Magnetofaba australis IT-1: one gene and its partner. The protein of the gene in region 1 interacts with the protein of each later gene in a pairwise test. Links are inferred from orthologs where the notes say so. Each region holds a gene or a part of one and is shown on either strand. Other genes may lie near its edges.

Evidence for each region.
Region 2: the proteins of eno (region 1) and rpe interact in binary tests that used the Escherichia coli proteins (3 or more experiments, as listed by UniProt). The link is inferred for Magnetofaba australis IT-1 from one-to-one orthologs.

Annotation. Positions count from the first base shown.
Region 1 is NZ_LVJN01000018.1:201,885-211,636, forward strand. Bases 275-3,238 are described here. They hold eno (phosphopyruvate hydratase), read left to right. Parts: upstream 275-1,090; coding sequence 1,091-2,386; downstream 2,387-3,238. Other genes in these bases: gcvPB (aminomethyl-transferring glycine dehydrogenase subunit GcvPB), read left to right, coding at 275-982; MAIT1_RS07115 (MerR family transcriptional regulator), read left to right, coding at 2,650-3,174. Outside these bases: more of gcvPB, read left to right, coding at 1-274; MAIT1_RS07120 (S49 family peptidase), read left to right, coding at 3,312-4,307; acnB (bifunctional aconitate hydratase 2/2-methylisocitrate dehydratase), read left to right, coding at 4,508-7,060; MAIT1_RS07135 (methyl-accepting chemotaxis protein), read right to left, coding at 7,685-9,752. UniProt on the Escherichia coli protein: Catalyzes the reversible conversion of 2-phosphoglycerate (2-PG) into phosphoenolpyruvate (PEP). It is essential for the degradation of carbohydrates via glycolysis.
Region 2 is NZ_LVJN01000021.1:560,285-569,832, reverse strand. What follows is about bases 4,588-7,347. They hold rpe (ribulose-phosphate 3-epimerase), read left to right. Parts: upstream 4,588-5,514; coding sequence 5,515-6,180; downstream 6,181-7,347. Other genes in these bases: rph (ribonuclease PH), read right to left, coding at 6,461-7,216; MAIT1_RS21085 (caspase family protein), read left to right, coding at 4,588-5,429. In the rest of the region: MAIT1_RS21120 (methylated-DNA--[protein]-cysteine S-methyltransferase), read left to right, coding at 1-289; MAIT1_RS21115 (TfoX/Sxy family protein), read left to right, coding at 291-641; MAIT1_RS21110 (hypothetical protein), read left to right, coding at 721-1,269; bioD (dethiobiotin synthase), read left to right, coding at 1,296-1,922; MAIT1_RS21100 (M48 family metallopeptidase), read right to left, coding at 1,906-2,922; more of MAIT1_RS21085, read left to right, coding at 4,209-4,587; sulfate reduction electron transfer complex DsrMKJOP subunit DsrK, read right to left, coding at 7,473-8,975; MAIT1_RS21065 (respiratory nitrate reductase subunit gamma), read right to left, coding at 9,017-9,548. UniProt on the Escherichia coli protein: Catalyzes the reversible epimerization of D-ribulose 5-phosphate to D-xylulose 5-phosphate.

The DNA of each region.
Region 1 (9,752 bases):
GATTCTCACCCCCGACGCCGCCCATGGCACCAATCCGGCCACCGCCAGCATGTGCGGCTACGTGGTGCGGGAGATCCCCACCACCGATCAGGGCGACGTGGATGTGGAAGCGCTCAAACAGATGGTGGGGCCACAGACCGCCGGGCTGATGCTCACCAACCCCTCCACTCTGGGGGTGTTCGAGCGCAGCATCAGCGAGATCTCCGCCATCGTGCATGCAGCGGGCGGCTTGCTCTATTACGACGGCGCCAACCTCAACGCCATTGCCGGGCGCGTGCGGCCCGGCGACATGGGCTTCGACTGCGTGCATGTGAATGTGCACAAAACCTTCGCCACCCCCCATGGCGGCGGCGGACCCGGCGCCGGTCCGGTGGGGGTCTCCGAACGTCTGCTGCCGCATCTGCCCATGCCGGTGGTGGTGCGCGAGGGCGATGAGTATCGTCTGCAGCACTGTGACGAGCGCCCCGGCTCCATTGGCCGCATGTCCACCTTTCACGGCAATATTGGCGTGCTGCTGCGCGCCTACGCCTATCTGCGACTGGTGGGGCGCGAAGGCATCGCGCGGGTGGCCGACTACGCCACCCTCAACGCCAACTACCTGATGGCGCGGCTGCGCGATGCGGGATTCCAACTGGCCTTCCCCGAGCGGCGCGCCACCCACGAGTTCATCATCAGCCTGAAACCCCTCACCGATGCGACCGGCGTGCGCGCGCTGGACGTGGCCAAGCGGCTGCTGGATTACGGTTTCTACGCCCCCACCATCTACTTCCCCATGCTGGTGCCCGAGTGCATGCTCATCGAGCCCACCGAAAGCGAAAGTCGGGAGGAGTTGGATCGTTTCGTCGACGCTCTGACCGCCATTCTGCAAGAGGCGCGGGAGAATCCTGAACTGGTGAAAACCGCGCCGCATAAGACGCCGGTGTCGCGTCTGGATGAAACCCGCGCGGCGCGTAAGCCCGACCTGGCGTTTTCGCGGGGTTGAGGGTATAAAAGAGCCCATCCAAACCGTTTTTTTTGTCCATTGCTTGGACCCAATCGGAACCGCGCTACGCGCGCGACGGCAACACGCCCAGAAAGGGAGAGCCATTCCATGAGCAGCATTATTGAAGTCCATGGCCGTGAGATCATCGATTCCCGCGGCAACCCCACCGTGGAAGTGGATGTCTACACCGAAGATGGCGGATTTGGCCGCGCTGCGGTGCCTTCCGGGGCCTCAACCGGCTCCCGCGAAGCGGTTGAACTGCGCGATGGCGACGCCGCCCGCTTCCTGGGCAAGGGCGTGCTCAAAGCCGTCGAGTCGGTCAACGGCGATCTGGCCGAAGCGGTGCTGGGGCTGGATGTGGCCGATCAGAAGATCATTGACGCCGCGTTGATCGCCGCCGACGCCACCGAGAACAAGGGCAACCTGGGCGCCAACGCCATTCTGGGCGTCTCCATGGCCGCCGCCAAGGCCGCCGCCAATGAGTGCGATCTGCCGCTCTATCGCTATCTGGGCGGGGCCAACGCCTCCCTGCTGCCGGTGCCCATGATGAACATCATCAACGGCGGCGCCCACGCCGACAACAATGTCGACATCCAGGAATTCATGATCATGCCCGTCTCCGCGCCGACTCTGCGCGAGGCGCTGCGCATGGGCGCCGAGGTGTTCCACAACCTACGCAAGGTGCTGCATGACAAAGGGCTGAACACGGCGGTGGGCGATGAGGGCGGATTTGCCCCCAACCTCGGCTCCAATGAAGAGGCGCTGTCGGTGATCATGCAAGCCGTCGAGCGCGCCGGTTATCGTCCCAACGACGACATCCTGCTGGCGCTGGATTGCGCCTCCTCGGAGTTCTACAACAAGAACAACCGCACCTATGATCTCTCCGGCGAAGGCCGCTCCATGGGGGTGGACGAGATCGTGCGCTTCTATGAAGATCTGTGCGGCAAGTACCCCATTGTCTCCATCGAAGATGGCTGTGACGAGTCCGACTGGGACGGCTGGCAGGCGCTCACCGACGCCCTGGGCGGCCGCATCCAGCTGGTGGGCGACGACCTGTTCGTCACCAACACCAAGATCCTGGCGCAAGGCATCGACAAAGGCATCGGTAACTCGATCCTGGTGAAGGTGAACCAGATCGGCACCCTGACCGAAACCTTTGAAGCGGTCGAAATGGCTCAGCGCGCCCGCTACACGGCGGTTATCTCCCACCGCTCCGGCGAAACCGAAGACGCCACCATCGCCGATATCGCCGTGGCCACCAACGCCGGTCAGATCAAAACCGGCTCCATGAGCCGCTCCGATCGCATCGCCAAATACAACCAGCTGCTGCGCATCGAAGAGGAGCTGGGCGAGGCCGCCCGTTTTGACGGCCGTGGCGCCTTCTACAATCTGAATTTGGGATGACGATTGTAAGACGTTGAATGGATGTCGATATAAAGAGGCCCGTGAGGGCCTCTTTTTTTTGCCTGACGCAATGCCTCCTCAATCGCCTGTGGGCGCGGGCTGCACTGGATTTGTGAAAATGCCTTTCAGGTGATCACCCGACATATTTGCGGTTTATATTTATATCCAGATGAATTATATTTGACGACATCAAAAATAAAAAAAGCAGATGATCGTCGGGATGCACACTGATTTGTGAGTCATATTCCTAAGGGGGGATTACCATGGACGCAAAAGCAAGCGCGTGTGGAACGCACGTTGACCAAAACGAAATGGTCAAAATCGGCGTGGTGGCCAAGCGGCTGGATATTAGTATCCGCACCATCCACATGTATGAGCGCGAAGGGCTGTTCATCGCCTACAAGAATTCGGCGGGCACCCGCTACTTCACCGAACGCGACGTGGAGTGGCTCATCGAAGTGCGCAAGATGATCAAGGCGGGCATCAGCATCGCCGGCATCCGTCGCCTGATGTCGCTGATCCCTTGTTGGGAGAGCAAAGCGTGCACCTTCGAGGGCAAACACAACTGCCCGGTGATCCATGACAACAAGACCCCCTGTTGGGCCAACAAGAACAACATGTGCACTCAGAACACCCAGGAGTGCCGCGAGTGCGAAGTCTATGGCATGCGCTTCTGCGTGAGCATGCTCAAGAACTTTGTCGATATTCGCTTTAAGAACCCCGACCAGCTCTCCATGCAGCCGCGCATGCGACCCGACTCCCATGCGGGCGCCGCTGCGGGCGCCTGAGCCGTGCGCTAGGCTCTCCTTGCATCCTGTACAAGGGTTGACGCCCTGGTGCGTCAACCCTTGCCATCCCTGCCCATCTGCGCCACCCTTTTCCCATCCAAATTCACACCATTAACGATGGGCGTTGGCGTAATCCCATGAGTGACAATGAGACCGATCAGCGCCTGCAACGGCTGTTGACTGCGCTGGAAGATAACCGCATGCAGGAGCGTGTGGCGATGCAGCGCATCGTCGGCGACTCCCTGCGTGAACAGAAACGCGCCCGTTGGGGCAAGAATCTGTTCCGCCTGTTCATCGCCCTCTATCTGTTGGTTTTTTTGGCTTTGAGCATCAAGGACGATCTGCTGGCCGACGCTGAATCGTTGTCGGATGCCGATAAACACACCGCCGTGGTGCGCATCGATGGGGCGATTCTGCCCGATGGCCAGAACAGCGCCGAAAAGGTGATCGAGGGGCTGCGCGCCGCCTTCAAGGATAAGCAGACCAGCGCGGTGGTGGTGCAGATCAACAGCCCCGGCGGCAGCGCGGTGCAATCGGGCATGGTGCACGATGAGATCCGCCGTCTGCGCGCCAAATATGAGAAAATACCCGTCTACGCCGCGCTGGAGGATATGTGCGCCTCCGGCGGCTACTACATCGCCTCCGCCGCCGACCAGATCTACGCCGACAAAGCCACGCTGGTGGGGTCGGTGGGTGTGGTGATGCCCGGCATGGGATTCACCGAGGCGCTGCAGAAGCTGGGGTTGGAGGACCGCACCCTCACCAGCGGCACGCATAAGGCGTTCCTGAGCCCCATGCAGCCGGTGGATGAGACCGAGCGCGCCCACGCCAAGAAGCTTCTCAGCGTGATCCACGGCCAGTTCATTGAGGTGATCAAACGCGCTCGGGGCGAACGGCTCAAGGCCGATGACGACACCCTCTTCAACGGTCTGTTCTGGACCGGCGAACAGGCGCTGGAGTTGGGTTTGATCGACGGTTTGGCGTCGCTGGAGGCCATTGCCCGCGACAAAGTCAAAGCCGAAGATATCGTCGATTACTCATCCGAAGAGCCGCTGTTTGATCGCTTTGCCCGCCGCATGGGCGCCAGCGCGTCATCAGCATTATGGAATGGAATGGGATTGCAGTTGCGTTGATCCAAATAGTCTGACTGCAGGTTGGGCGCGCTCACTTGCCGCCCGCTGCTGCGGCTGGCGCCAATCATTGCGCGGATTGCGTGAAAAGTTGCTTGCCAAGCGGAGCGAGTCAGTCTATCTTTCAGGCCATTTCTGTGAATGATGCTGGTGTTGTCAGATGTGAATAGGCGCATCTGCGACCAGCTTTCTGGAGGAGAATCATGCTCGAAGCTTATCGCCAACATGTGGCTGAACGCGCCAAAGAGGGGTTGCCCCCGCTGCCCCTGAACGCTGAACAGACCCAAGCCGTGGTCGAGTTGCTGAAAAATCCCCCGGCGGGCGAAGAGGAGACGCTGGTGGACCTGATCTCCAATCAGGTGCCCCCCGGCGTGGACGACGCCTCCAAAGTGAAAGCCGAGTTCCTGGCCGCTGTGGCCGGCGGCGCGGTCTCCTGCTCCCTGATCGACCCCAAGCGCGCCACCGAGCTGCTGGGCACCATGATGGGCGGCTACAACGTGGCTCCGTTGATCGACCTGCTGGATATCGCCGAGCTGGCCGACGTGGCGGTGGACGCGCTCTCCAACACCCTGTTGGTGTATGACGCCTTCAAGGATGTCGCCGACAAGGCCAAGAGCAACCCCAAAGCCAAACAGGTGCTGGAGAACTGGGCCAACGCCACGTGGTTCACCAGCAAGCCGGAGATGCCCGAAGAGGTCACCGTCACCGTGTTCAAGGTGGATGGCGAGACCAACACCGACGACCTCTCTCCCGCCTCCGAAGCCTGGAGCCGTCCGGATATCCCGCAGCACGCCAAAGCGATGCTGGTCAACCGCATGCCTGGCGGTCTGGAGCAGCTCATCGAGCTCAAACAGAAGGGCTACCCGGTGGCCTATGTGGGCGACGTGGTGGGCACCGGCTCGTCGCGTAAGTCCGCCGCCAACTCGGTGATCTGGCACACCGGCCGCGACATCCCTTACGTGCCCGGCAAACGCACCGGCGGCGTGGTGATCGGCGGCGTGATCGCCCCCATCTTCTTCAATACCGCTGAAGACTCCGGCATGCTGCCGATTCAGTGTGACGTCACCGGTCTGAACTCCGGCGACGTGATCACCATCAACACCAAAACCGGCAAGATCATGCGCGACGGCGCCGAGGTGGCCAGCTTCGAATTGAAGCCCAACACCCTGGCCGACGAAGTGCGCGCCGGCGGCCGCGTGCCGTTGATCATCGGTCGAAAATTGACCGCTCAAGCCCGCGAAGCGCTGGGCATGGGCCCCATCGACCTGTTCACCGACCCGGTGCAGCCCGCCGATTCCGGTAAAGGCTACTCCCTGGCGCAGAAGATGGTGGGCAAGGCCGTGGGCAAAACCGGCGTGCGTCCCGGCGAATACTGCGAGCCGTTCATGACCACCGTGGGCTCCCAGGACACCACCGGCCCCATGACCCGCGACGAAATCAAGGAGCTGGCTTGCCTGGGCTTCTCTTCGCCCATGATGATGCAGAGCTTCTGCCACACCGCCGCGTACCCGAAGTCGGTGGACATCAAAACCCACAACACCCTGCCGCAGTTCATCCAGGAGCGTAAAGGCCTGGCGCTGCGCGTGGGAGACGGCGTGGTGCACTCCTGGCTCAACCGTCTGTTGATCCCCGACACCGTGGGCACCGGTGGCGACTCCCACACCCGCTTCCCCATCGGCATCAGCTTCCCGGCGGGTTCCGGTCTGGTGGCCTTCGCCGCCGCCACCGGCTCCATGCCGCTGGTGATGCCCGAGTCGGTGCTGGTGCGCTTCACCGGCGAGTTGCAGCCGGGCATCACCCTGCGCGATCTGGTCAACGCCATTCCTTACGTGGCGATCCAGAATGGCGACCTGACCGTGGCCAAAGCCGGTAAGAAGAACATCTTCTCCGGTAAGATCCTGGAGATCGAAGGTCTGCCCGACCTGAAAGTCGAGCAGGCGTTCGAACTGGCCGACGCCTCCGCCGAGCGCTCGGCGGCGGCCTGCACCGTGCATCTGAATCGCGAGCCGGTGGTGGAGTATTTGAAATCCAACGTCACGCTGATGAAGAATATGATCAAGCGCGGCTACGGCGATGCGCAGACCATCCAAAACCGCATCGATGCGGTGGAGGAGTGGATCGCCAACGGCACGCTGCTGCAACCGGACGCCGACGCCGAGTACGCTAAGGTGATCGAGATCAACATGTCCGAGATCAAGGAGCCCATCGTCTGCTGCCCCAACGATCCAGACGATGTAAAGACCCTCTCCGACGTCGCTGGCGACACCATCGACGAAGTGTTCCTGGGCTCCTGCATGACCAACATCGGTCACTTCCGCGCCGCCGCCAAGATTCTCGACGGTCAGCCGCAGATTGATGGCCGCATGTGGGTGGTGCCGCCCACCCGCATGGATGAGCAGCAGCTCATCGAAGAGGGTGTGTACAACATCTTCGGCAAGTCCGGCGCCCGCACCGAGATGCCCGGCTGCTCCCTGTGCATGGGCAACCAGGCGCGGGTGAAGGACAACGCCACGGTGTTCTCCACCTCCACGCGCAACTTCGACAACCGCATGGGCAAAGGCGCGCAGGTCTATCTCGGTTCCGCCGAGTTGGCTGCGGTGTGCGCCATGATGGGTAAGATCCCCACGGCGGAGGAGTATCTGGCCATCGCCAAGGAGAAGATCGATCCCAACGCCGATGAGCTGTACCGTTATCTCAACTTCCATGAGATCCCGGACTACGAAAACAGCGGCATCATTCCCATCGCCGCTGCCTAATCCCGCCCGGCGGCCTGGCCGCTGGCGTTGAAGTGAAAATCCCCTGGAGGATCTCCTCCAGGGGATTTTTTGTGCAATGCGAAACCAAAACCGTACAAAACGGCCAATGTTTGCGTGATGCAGGTTCGGCTTGCGCTGATTATTTGCCGCCGACTGGTCGGCGGCGGGGTCTGGGGGCCGCGCCCCCAGCGGGTGTGGGCGGAGCCCACGGTGTGGCTTATGATCTTGGGAGCTCGAGGGCGTAGCCCTCGATATCTTTCATTTCCAGAATCGCCAAGACTCGCTTTGAGTTAGAACACGTATCATTGGTGAAAAACAAAAGCCCCGAAATCACGAGGATTTCGGGGCTTTTCTGTCCCACTTTTGTCCCATTTTCTGATTATTTGTTCAACATACAACGATATCGAACGGCAGAATATAGGGAAATCAGAGGGTTAGAGTGGTGCCGCCTATAGGATTCGAACCTACGACCTCCGCATTACGAATGCGCTGCTCTACCAGCTGAGCTAAGGCGGCGTGAGGCTGTCAATTTGAAGAGCGCATATCCTACTTCTCCATATGCGCCCGGTCAAGAGTTTCCGCATCGTCAGGATACGCCGCGCCATCCTGGCGCAAGCGGCGGGTTTACGGGTTGGATTGCTGGTCCGGGTTGACGATGGCGATGGCCTTGCAGTCCTGGAATACCTCATCGAGAAGTTCGAACAGTTGACGGCGCAGATTGTTGAAATCAGACATCTTGACGATGGCCTCTTCGGTCTTCTGCTCATGCGCCAGATGCACCACTTCACGCGCAGTTTCATGCACTTTGAGGTGCACTTCGCCCAGATGCTGGAACACCGGCAGGTCGCCGAACAGTTCCACGCCGGAGCTGTAGTACCACTTGCCGAAGGCGCAATCGCGCCCGGTGGCCACTTCGTTGGGCGACAGGCTCACGCGCCCGCGAATGACGTGCTCCAGCTTGGTCAACCAACCCAGGTGGGCCAGTTTGATGGCGCGCACATCGAAGGTGGGGTTGCCGATGCGCAGCCCTTCGGTGGATTGCAGTAGCGCGGTGCTGGTCTCCTGAATCACCTCCACCAACATTTCGGTCTGGTGGATGGAGCCGTTCATCATATTGACCAGATTCATGGTCTGGATGCCGTTCTTCTGCACCTCACAGGAGGCGGAGAAGATGTTGGTGCCCATGGTCTTGGCCTCTTCGGCCAACTGCTGCGACTGCTGCCCCAGTTCGGTAAGCGAGGCGGCGTCACTGGAAGCCTGGGCGCTCATGGCGGTGATCTCGCGCACGCTGGCGTCGGCGCTCTGGCTGGCGGCGGTGATGGCGCCAGCGCTCTCAGAGATCTCCTGAGCGTTGCCGGAGACGCGCAGGGCGGCTTGTGAGACCTCCTGCATGGAGTGGGAGATGACGCCGATGGTGTGGTTCTGCTCGCCCACCAGGGTGTTGATCTCGTTATTAATGGCGGCGATCTGCTCGATGCTCTCGCTGACGTGTTTGCTGGCGTTGGCGGCGTCGCGGGCGCCATCCTGGATTTCGTCAATACGTTCCCGGATCAGCAGAGTGGATTCTGTGGTCTGCCGCGCCAGCTCTTTGACTTCGTTGGCCACCACGGCAAAGCCCTTGCCCGCATCACCGGCGCCGGCGGCTTCGATGGCGGCGTTGAGCGCCAGCATATTGGTCTGCTCGGCGATGTCGTTGATGATCTCCACCACCGCTTCAATGGAGTGGGCGGAATCGGCCAGCTTGGTCATCCGCTCCATGGATTCCTGCGACTGCACCTTGGTGCGTTGCGACTCGGCGTTGGCGGTGACGCAGCGTTCGTTGACCTCCTGAATGGATTGATTGATGTCGCCGATTTTGCTGGCGACCTCCTGCATGGAGGCGTTGACGCTATCGAGATCCTGATTGATTTCATTGATATTGGCGGCCATCTCCTGGGTGGAGCGGGCGGCCGATGAGACGTTCTCTTCCGCCGAGGCTGAGGCGTCGGCGATGGCGCTGATGCGCTCGGTCAGCGACAGCGCGGCGTCGTATACCGTGGTGAAGTTGGTCGACACTTTATCGATGTGGTTTTTCAGATCGGTGAAATCCTCATCCACGCCGGAGTTGCGCGCCACCGCTTCATAGGTGCGCTCGTGGGCCTGTTTGGCGTCTTTGTTGAGCAGATCCTTGACCCCTTGGGACTCGTTGATCACTGCATCCAGCGTGGCCGAACGCAGGGAGACGTTGCGAATCATCTTCACCAGGCTATCGGACATGCGGTTGACCCCCATGGCCAACTGGTCCAATTCGTCGGGGGTTTCCGGCACGGCGATGCGGCGGGTCAAGTCGCCATGAGTGAGCAGCTCCAGGGTTTCGGTGATTCTGGCGGCTTTGGCCAGCACAAAGGCGCGGGTGACAAAGGCGAACGCCAAACTCATCAGCAGTGCGGGCAGAAGAATCCACAGCAGCAGGGTAGAGACGCCAGAGAGGCTGGAGGTGATGGCGCCGTGGTCTGCGGCCACACGTTTGGTGAACTGTTCGCTTAAGCTTTGTAGCGCCTGTTCAGACTGTGTGGCGATGGCCGGCTCACCCAACTTGTCGGCCAACTCGGCAAGCAGGCCGACAGAGGACTTCTCGGCGGCGCTGAGTCCTGCCAGCTTCTGATAGGCGCTCAGAGTTTGGTGCGCCAGGCGCGCCATGGTTTCGGTCTGG
Region 2 (9,548 bases), on another replicon or contig:
GTTTCCGATCCTCCTACAGCCTGCCGGGGGCGCGTTCTATCAGCGTGTCTGGCAGGCGCTATTGGCCATTGAGCCGGGCCAAACCCGCACCTATGGCGAAGTGGCGCAAGCGCTGGGCAGCGGCGCGCGGGCAGTGGGCAACGCGGTGGCCGCCAACCCGATTCCGGTGATCATTCCGTGCCATCGGGTGGTGGGCAAGAGCGGATTGGGCGGCTACAGCGGCGACGGCGGGCTGACCACCAAGACGCAACTGCTGCGCCTGGAGGGGGCGCTACCTGGGGAGGCGTAACATGCCATATGATCCAGAGCTGGCGGAGCGATTGGCGGCGATTGTGGATGATCTGCCGGGGATGCGCCCCATACAGATGTTCGGTGGGGTGGGGTTTTTGCTCAATGGCAACATGTGCGTAGGGGTGTGGCGCGAGTGGCTGATTCTGCGCGTGGGCGCGGAGCAGGCGGAGCGCTGCCTGCAGCAGCCGGACATGCGGCCCATGGACATCACCGGGCGGGTGATGACTGGATGGGTGATGGCGGGCCCACAAGCGTGCGCGGAGAATACGCGTTTGCTGGAGTACGTACGCTTGGCGCTGGACTTTACCGGTGCGCTCCCGCCAAAAATGGGCAAAACTCAGCGCAAATAATTTCCGCAGTGGCAAGATTCCGCTACACTTCTGGCTCGGTTGATCCCTTCCTGATTCGCGCCATGCGAGGGCGTTATCCATGTTGAACAAATCTGTGCAATTTCGCTTGTCGGCGCCGGTGGCCGCGCTGTTGATGCTGGGCGGCTGTTTTGACTCTGGCGAGAAGAACGAAGCGGGGGTGTGGGACCCTGTGCAGGAGCGGGTGGTGTATGGCGATGAAGCCAAGGAGGTCAAGCTGGACTCCGCTCAGGAGGCGGCCGCCAGCGACAATGACGACATCTGGGACGCCTTCAGCCGCAAGCTGGAAGCGGGCAAGCAGGCGATGGGGGTGGTCGGCGAGGTGATGGAGCAGAATCCCGAAGCGCTGAATGTGTTACGTGGTGACGTCAGTTCTGCGGATTATCAGAAGCTGGACAAGGACTTCCTTAAGCAGAAGGCGGAGCAGTTGAAGGGGATCGCCAGCGATGCGGGGATCGATTCCAACTACCAGCCGTCGGATACTGAGAGAGCGTTACTGCGTGGCGCTGGCGGCGCGCTGGGAGTGAGCGAATCGCGCATGAATGCGTTAGAGCAGAAGGCCAATGATAACCGGGAGCGCGTGCAGCAGGAGTGGGAGCGTTCGCGGTGACGTTGTTGGTGGAGGCGCTGCCGCCGCTGCAGCGTGGGGTGTTTGTCACGGGCACGGATACGGGGATTGGCAAGAGCGTGGTGAGCGCGTGGTTGGCGCGACGCTATGGGGCGGATTACTGGAAGCCGGTGCAGTCGGGTTTGGCGGGTGAGACCGATTCCCAATTGGTGGCGCGGTTGGCGGAGTTGGCTCCCGAGCGGGTGCATCCTGAACGTTACAGACTGCGGGAACCGCTCTCGCCCCACGCCGCTGCCGAGCGTGATGGGGTAACGCTTGACTTGGGCGATTTTCATTTGCCGGAGACTTCACAACCCCTTGTTGTGGAAGGGGCTGGTGGGGCGTTGGTTCCGCTCAATGGGGCGGAGTTGATGGTGGATTTGATGGTCCACTTGGGCTTGCCGGTGATGGTGGCGGCGCGCAATCGGCTGGGGGTGATCAACCAGGTTTTGATGACGCTGGAGGTTCTGCGCAGTCGGGATTTGAGTGTGCTTGGGGTGATTCTGACGGGGGAGGAGAATCGCGTCAATGAGGAGGCGATTGAGCAGCATGGGCGCACGGCGATTCTGGCGAGGATTCCGTGGATGGAGCCATTAACGCCGCAGGCGCTGCTGGCCGCCAGCATGCACTTTGACTCGACTACAGAGCCTTATTAAACCGCGCAATACGCTCCGGCGTCGGCGGGTGCGACGACAGATACGCTGGCGGCGACGCCTGATCCTCCGACAATCGCGTCAGAATGTCCGTATAGCGCTGCGGATCAATCCCCTGCTGACGTAAATAAATTAGCGCCGCATCATCCGCCTCACGCTCAAAATCCCGGCTGTGACGCATATCCAGCAACACCGCAGGCACGCCGGTGCTCAAATCCGCAATGCGCGTCAAATCCCCCGTCGCCATGGCGATGCTCACCGCCACAATCGAACCCTGCAGAACCCGCCGCAACGTATGACGATGGCGCACATGACCCGCCTCATGGGCCATCACCGCAATGAACTCTTCGTCGTGATGCAGCATCTGGATGAGGTCGTCGGTGACCAAAATTGTCCCGGAAGCAAGCGCCAAGGCGTTGGCCCCCAAATCCTTGCTGTGGCGAAACTGCAAAGTCAGCGGCGTGGCGTCAGGCGAAAGCGCGCCCTGAATCTTGGCGAACAGCTTCCGATAGTGGGCTTTGTCCGCCTCATCAAGCTGGCTGGGCGTGACCAAGTGAGCTTGATCCAACGCTTTCAACGCCTGCTGACCAAACACTCTGTCCCAAGAGGGCGGGATGGAGCCCGCCACCTGCCGCGCCGCCTCGGGCAATACGTAAATCGCGCCAAACCACGTCAGCCCCGTACACATTAGCAATGTGACGGCAATCCAACGCCAGCGACTCTCCAACAGATGCAGCAGGCGCCCACCGCGTTGATCCCTCTGTGCCGCCAACCACGCATCAATGGCGTCATTGTCGCGGGTTTCGAAGGTTGCGCCATCCGGCAGTGTGAAACGGCGCGGAATCGAGCCAATGCGATCGCTCACCTGCCACTGCTCCGCGCCAATACAGCGCATTGCGCTATCTTGGGGCGTGAGGATCAAATCTCCACTCTCGCCCAGCAGCGCCGAGCAAGGTTGACTGAGCAGTTGGTCGGCATGGTGCAGAATCCCCTCGATTTTCATGAATGCATCCTGCTCAGAAGCCCAAGTCCACGTCCAGGATGTCGCCGACCTCCTCGCCGATCGAAGCGACCTGACGCGCCTGTTCGCTCACAGTCGCCTCCAAGGCGCCGCTGGCCAGCAGAGTCAGGCAGGCGGCGCGATAACGCGCCATGCGGATCTGCCCCCACGGCGCCAGCAGTCCCAAGCTGATCAACGAAACAAACAGGTTGCTGATGGTGATCCAAGCCATACGCCAGGGTTTCAGACGGCTGGCAAAGGCGTGGGGGCCCAGCGTCAGATTGTTCCACACCACGTTGAGAATCGCCGAGTGGATCATCGCCGCAAGCGCCAGACTCACGGTGACCGAGAGGGCTGCGGAGATCAATCGCCCATAGACCGAAGCAGGTCCGGGATTCGCCATCATCTCCGGCAAATCAAACCCGACGAAAAGGGCGCCGCCGATCACAACCGCGCTCACCAGAATGAAGGAGAGCAGCCCCAGCAGCACGCCGTAAAAGAGATAGACGCCATAAAATGAGCGGTGCTTGGCGTGATATCCCGCCTTCAGGGAGGCGTAGCGCATTTCGCCAAACATCAAGGCGTTGCGCTTGTTCCGCCACAGCGGATAGAGCGCCCCCAGGGTGAAAACAACCAGCAATCCCCAGAACAGATACAGTTCATAGGCTTGTCCCGCCTTACCGGCAAAACCGAAGTGCAAACCCCGATAGAGACTGTAGCGGGCCTGAAACCGACGCGACTGCACCATGGCCCACGGCATGATCAGGGAGAGCAAAGCAGCGAGCCCGAAGCTGATAAGGATGCCGTTCACGCCCATTGCGCCGCTGTTGAGAAACATCATGGGCCCCACCAACGTCATAATCAGCAGGCGCCCAATGAGAATGCGCACCGGATTGGCCACATAGTCGAAGGCATGGCCGCCAAGCCGGTGTTGCCATAGAAGTAGCGCAGTCGCCGCACCTTGGCCCACGGCGAATAGATCCCCAAGGTGAGGATATTCAGGGCCCAGTTGACGATCCAAATTTTGAAGTATTCGCCCGCCCGTCCAGTAAATTGCAGCGGAAATTCCACTGCGCCAGGCTGGCTTTGCGCGCCCGTTTCCGCCATCGGTTCGACAGTTCGCATGGTTTTTATCTCAAACAATGGATAGGTGAAAAAATGACCAAAGTGTACCCGGTTTTGTCTCTCCCGGGTAGATCTCAATGCGTCAGTTGAAAACAGCCTTCTCCACGTGTCATCTGAAAGCATTGCAGTGCGTCCGGCTATTGGACGCCACATGGCAAAAGCGTATGGTGAAGCCAAACGCCGCTTACCATACGCTCCTCTTCGTCACAGGCTCCCCCATGCGTCTGTCTGTTCTCATCGCCAGTGTGCTGGCTCTCTTTCTGACGCCCCTTACAGCGCAGGCGCGCGGTCTGACGCTGGCCGAGAGTGGCGCGCCCGCCAATGCTGTGCGCGGCGTGGCGCTGGTGATCGGCAACAGCGACTATGCCAATGCGCCACTGCGCAACCCCGCCAACGACGCCGACGCCATGGCCGCCGCGCTGCGGGAGTTGGGGTTTACGGTGATGCACGCCAACAATCTGGAGCGCGCCGGCATGCGGCGGGCGATCCGCCGTTTTGGCGACGCCATCGCCAGCAGCGACGGGGTGGGACTGTTCTACTATGCGGGCCACGGCATGCAGTCCAATGGCCGCAACTATCTGATTCCCATTGGCGCCGACATCGCCCGCGAGGATGAACTCCCCGATGAGGCGGTGGCCGCCGACCTGCCGTTGCGTAAAATGGCCAGCGCTCATAACGGCCTCAACATCGTCATTCTCGACGCCTGCCGCAATAACCCCTTTGCCCGCAGCTTCCGCTCCGGCAATAGCGGACTGGCGCGTATGGACGCCCCCACCGGGACCCTCATCGCCTACGCCACCAGCCCCGGCAGCGTGGCCGCCGATGGGCAGGGCCGCAATAGCCCCTATACGCGCCATCTGCTCACGCAGATGCGTATTCCAGGGCAACCTATAGAGCAGACCTTTAAAAACGTCAGAATCGGCGTTTTGGCGGAAACAACGGGTAAACAGACGCCCTGGGAGTCCTCCTCCCTGGTGGGTTCGTTCGCCTTTACCCCCGGCGATGGCGCGCCTGTGGTTACGGCGCCCGCCCCGTGGGCCAATCCAGACGCTACTCCGAACGCCGCGTCCGCTCCGGCCAACCCCTTTGTTGGCGTCTGGCGCATGTCCGACCAGTGGGACACAGGGGTGATCAGCATCAGCGGCGACGCCAAACAGGTCACCGCCATCTCCTTCAAGGGCGACAAGGCGGACTGGAACGCGCACAACATCACGCAAACCACGCCCGATGTGATCACATTCGAATTTAAACACATCCGGGCGCCGCTGTTCTGGATAGGCGGCACGGCGACCTATACGCGACTGGCCAGTGGGGCCATTCAAGTCAAATGGGTCTCCGGGCTAACCAGCGGCGAATATGTGATGACGCGTGAGAAGAGCCCATGATTCGGTTGAAAATTGCGCCCACTTCCCCTAGAACTGAGCCCCTTCATCCCCTTCATCCCCTTCAACCCACTGTGGAACCCAATCCATGATCAAAATCGCCCCCTCCATTCTCTCCGCCGACTTCGCCCGCCTGGGCGAAGAGATCCGCGCCGTGGAGGCCGCTGGCGCCGACTACATCCATGTGGATGTGATGGATGGCCACTTCGTGCCCAACCTCACCATCGGCCCGCCGGTGGTCAAATCCCTCAAACCGGTGGCCACAAAGCCGCTGGACGTGCACCTGATGATCGAACCGGTGGATCCCTATATCCCCGAATTCGCCGCCGCCGGGTCGGACATCATCACCGTTCACGCCGAGGCCACCAAGCATCTGGACCGCACCCTCAACCTGATCCGCGAAAACGGCAAGAAAGCGGGGCTGTCGTTCAACCCCGCCACCCCGTTGAACTGCCTGGAGCATGTGATTCACTTGGTGGATCTGGTGCTGATTATGAGCGTCAACCCCGGCTTTGGCGGTCAGAGCTTCATTCCGGCTTCGTTGGAGAAGATCCGCACCGTGCGCAAAATGATCACCGCTTCCGGGCGCGATATCGAGTTGCAGGTGGATGGCGGCGTCAAGCCCGACAATATCGGCCCCATCGCGGCGGCGGGCGCCGACGTCTTCGTGGCGGGCTCGGCGGTGTTCTCCCAACCTGACTATGCAACCGTCATCGCCGCGCTCAAATCCGAAGCGCAAAAAGCGCTGGGTTGAGGCAGGTAGGGTCTTATGACGCGCTTAATGATGAAAGAGTAAAGAGACTGGGGCTTTGCCCCAGACCCCACCAGGGCGCCGCCCTGGACCCGGCAGGGCGCTGCCCTGCACCCGCTTAAGGGTCACAGACCCTTAAGAATCCCGCCAAATTGCCTTTGGCAATTTGTCCCCTTACAGAGCGCTCGCTTTACCTCTTTCCCGCACACACTTCTGCATCGGAGTGGTGCGGGCATAAAAAAACCGCCATCAGGCGGTTTTTTTATTCTGCTTTGCTGCGGCTTTAGACCAGTCCCAGCGCGCTCTTTTGCGCCGCAATCAAGGTCTGGATGCCCTGCTCGGCCAAATCCGCCATGGCGTTGAACTCCGCGCGGCTGAACGGCTTCTCCTCCGCCGTGCCCTGAATCTCCACAAACTGCCCGGAGCCGGTCATCACAAAGTTCATGTCCGTCTCACAAGCGGAATCCTCCGCATAATCCAGATCCAGCACCGTCTCGCCATTCACAATGCCGCAACTCACCGCCGCCAGCGAATCCATCAACGGATTGTCGCGCAGCGCGCCGCTGTTGAGCAGCTTGTGAATCGCTTCAGACAGCGCCACATAGGCGCCGGTGATGGAGGCGGTGCGGGTGCCGCCGTCGGCCTGCAACACGTCGCAATCCAACCAGATGGTGCGTTTGCCCAACGTGTTGAGATTGACCACCGAGCGGATGGAGCGGCCAATCAGACGTTGGATCTCCAACGTGCGCCCGCCCTGTTTGCCGCGCGCCGCCTCGCGCCCGCTGCGGCTGTGGGTGGAGCGGGGCAGCATGCCGTATTCGGCGGTGACCCAACCCTGGTCGGAGCCGCGCATCCAGCGGGGTTGCGACTCCTCCACGGAGGCGGTGCAGAGCACGCGGGTATCGCCGAATTCGATGAGGCAGGAGCCTTCGGCGTTCTTGCTGTAGGAGGGCAGAATGGAAATCGCCCGGAGCTGGTCCGGGCGACGGCCGTCATGACGTGTCTGACTGCTCAAGGGGCGGTCCTCGTCGATATGCATTGGTATTGGAAAAGGTTAATTGTATGCGCCAAGCATCAGATAAAGCACGGAGCAAAAACTAACCGAGGTCCAGGAGGGCGTCCCTCCTGGCGGGTCACGGGCAGAGCCCGTGCGGGTCCAGGGCAGCGCCCTGGCGGGTTGAGGGCGGCGCCCTCATGGGGTCTGGGGCGAAGCCCCAGTCTCTTGCATCATCCCCAAAAAACAAAACTGGGGCAACGAGGCCCCAGTTTCTTACATCCTATCCAAGCAGTCTGAATCAGACGATGCCCTTCTTGGCGCCCAACTGGATGGCGTTGCTGACCAACTGGTGCACGCCGCCCACGGTGTCCATGGGGATGCCGTAGTAGGGCAGAACCTTGGTGAACTGCGCTTTACAGATGGCGCAGATCAGGGCCAGGAAGTTGACATTGTCGTTCTCCATCACCTGCTTCAGAGCGGTCACGCGGGGCAGCGCGCCCTGAATGCGCAGGTCCATCAATTCGTCGGTCAACAGACCGCCGCCGCCGCCGCAGCAGAAGGTCTTTTCGTGGATGGTGTCGGGGTCCATGTCCACGTATTTATTGGCCGAGGCCTTGATCAACTCCCGCGGGATGTGGAACTGACCGCCGGGGGTCGGTCCCATGCGCGAGGCGCGCGCCACGTTGCAGGAGTCGTGGAAGGTGATGGTGTAGTCGTCGTTAGCCGACTTGTCCAACGTCAACGCGCCGCGCTTGTAGAGATCGTAGGTGAACTCACAGATATGCTGCGGCACGGGGTAATTGGGGTCCAGATAGTCAAACGGACCGTTCAGCGTATTCCAGAAGCTGTAGGCCACGCGCCAGGCATGGCCGCACTCGCCGACGATGATGCGTTTGACGCCCAATTCGCGAGCTTGATCGGAGATGCGCTTGGCGATCTTCTGCATCTGATCGAAGCTGCCCATGAACATGCCGAAGTTGGCCGCTTCCGAGGCGATGGAGCTGATGGTGTAGGGGATGCCCGCCTGGTGGAACACCTTGGCGTAACCCATCAACGAATCGACGTGGGGCGCGGAGAAGAAGTCCGCCGAGGGCGGAATCAACAGCACTTCGGCGCCAGCCTGGTCCAGCGGCAGCTTCACTTCGTGACCGGTGGTCTCGAGGATATCCTCCTCCATGAACTGGAGGGTGCCTTCCAACGCCGGTTTGGGGATGCCCAGGTTGTTGCCGATGTCGTGCACTTTGGCGACGATTTCGGTGCTGTACTTGTGGCCCACGCCGATGGCGTCCATCAGTTCGCGCGCGGCCATGGTCACTTCGGCGGTGTCGATGCCGTAGGGGCAGAACACCGAGCAGCGCCGACACTGGGAGCACTGGTGGAAATAGGTGAACCACTTCTCCAGCATCTCTTCGTCGAAATCGGCGGCCTTCACCAGATCCGGGGCGATCTTGCCGGGGATGGTGAAGTTGCGGCGATAGACCTGACGCATCAGCTCGGCGCGTTGCACCGGCATGTTGTTGGCGTCTTTGGTGCCCAGGTAGTAGTGGCACTTGTCGGTGCAGGCGCCGCACTTGACGCAGATGTCCATGTAGACTTTGAGCGAGCGGTACTTGCTGAGCAAGTCGCCGAACTTCTCCACGCCCGCTTCCTGCCAGTTGGGCAGGCGCTCGCCGGGGAAGTTCAGGGGCTCCATGTGCTTCTCTTTAGCCGGGATCGGCTTCAAGTGACTCATGGTCCCCGGGGTCACCGGCGGGGTCACGATATCGTTGCCAACCTCGGGCACAAAGGTATCGTCAGCCATCTTCAAGTCTCCTCATTCCATTGACGCCAGGAGGCTGGCGATCAGCTCTTCGCCCACGGATTGACGTGGCGCTCTTCGCGGGGGGTGTCGGTCTGGTTGCGGGTGGGGCTGAAGAAGATGCCGCCCGCATGCATCAGTTTGCTGAAGGGGAAGATCAGCATCAGGACCAACACGCCGATGAAGTGCATGATGAACACCGGGTCGCCGGGGATGTCAAAGATGCCGCCAAAGCGGGTCCAGGTGACCATGGCGTCTTTGATGCCAACGATATCGGGACGCGCGAAGAACTGCATGGTCAGGCCCGACAGGCCGATGGCCATGAGCAGGACCAGCATCAGGTAGTCGGCTTTGGAGGAGATGTGGCGGTAGCGGTCCACCACCAGACGGCGCACGAACAGCATGCCCAGCGCGCCCACCATCACAAAGCCAGCCAGCACGCCGAGAATCTGCAACGGACCGAAGAATTGGGGCAGATCGAAGAAGTAGCGCAGATGACGAATGGTCACCACCGCCAGGGCCACGTGGAAGGCGTAGCCGAACAGCCAGGTCCATTTATTGGATTTGAACAGGCTG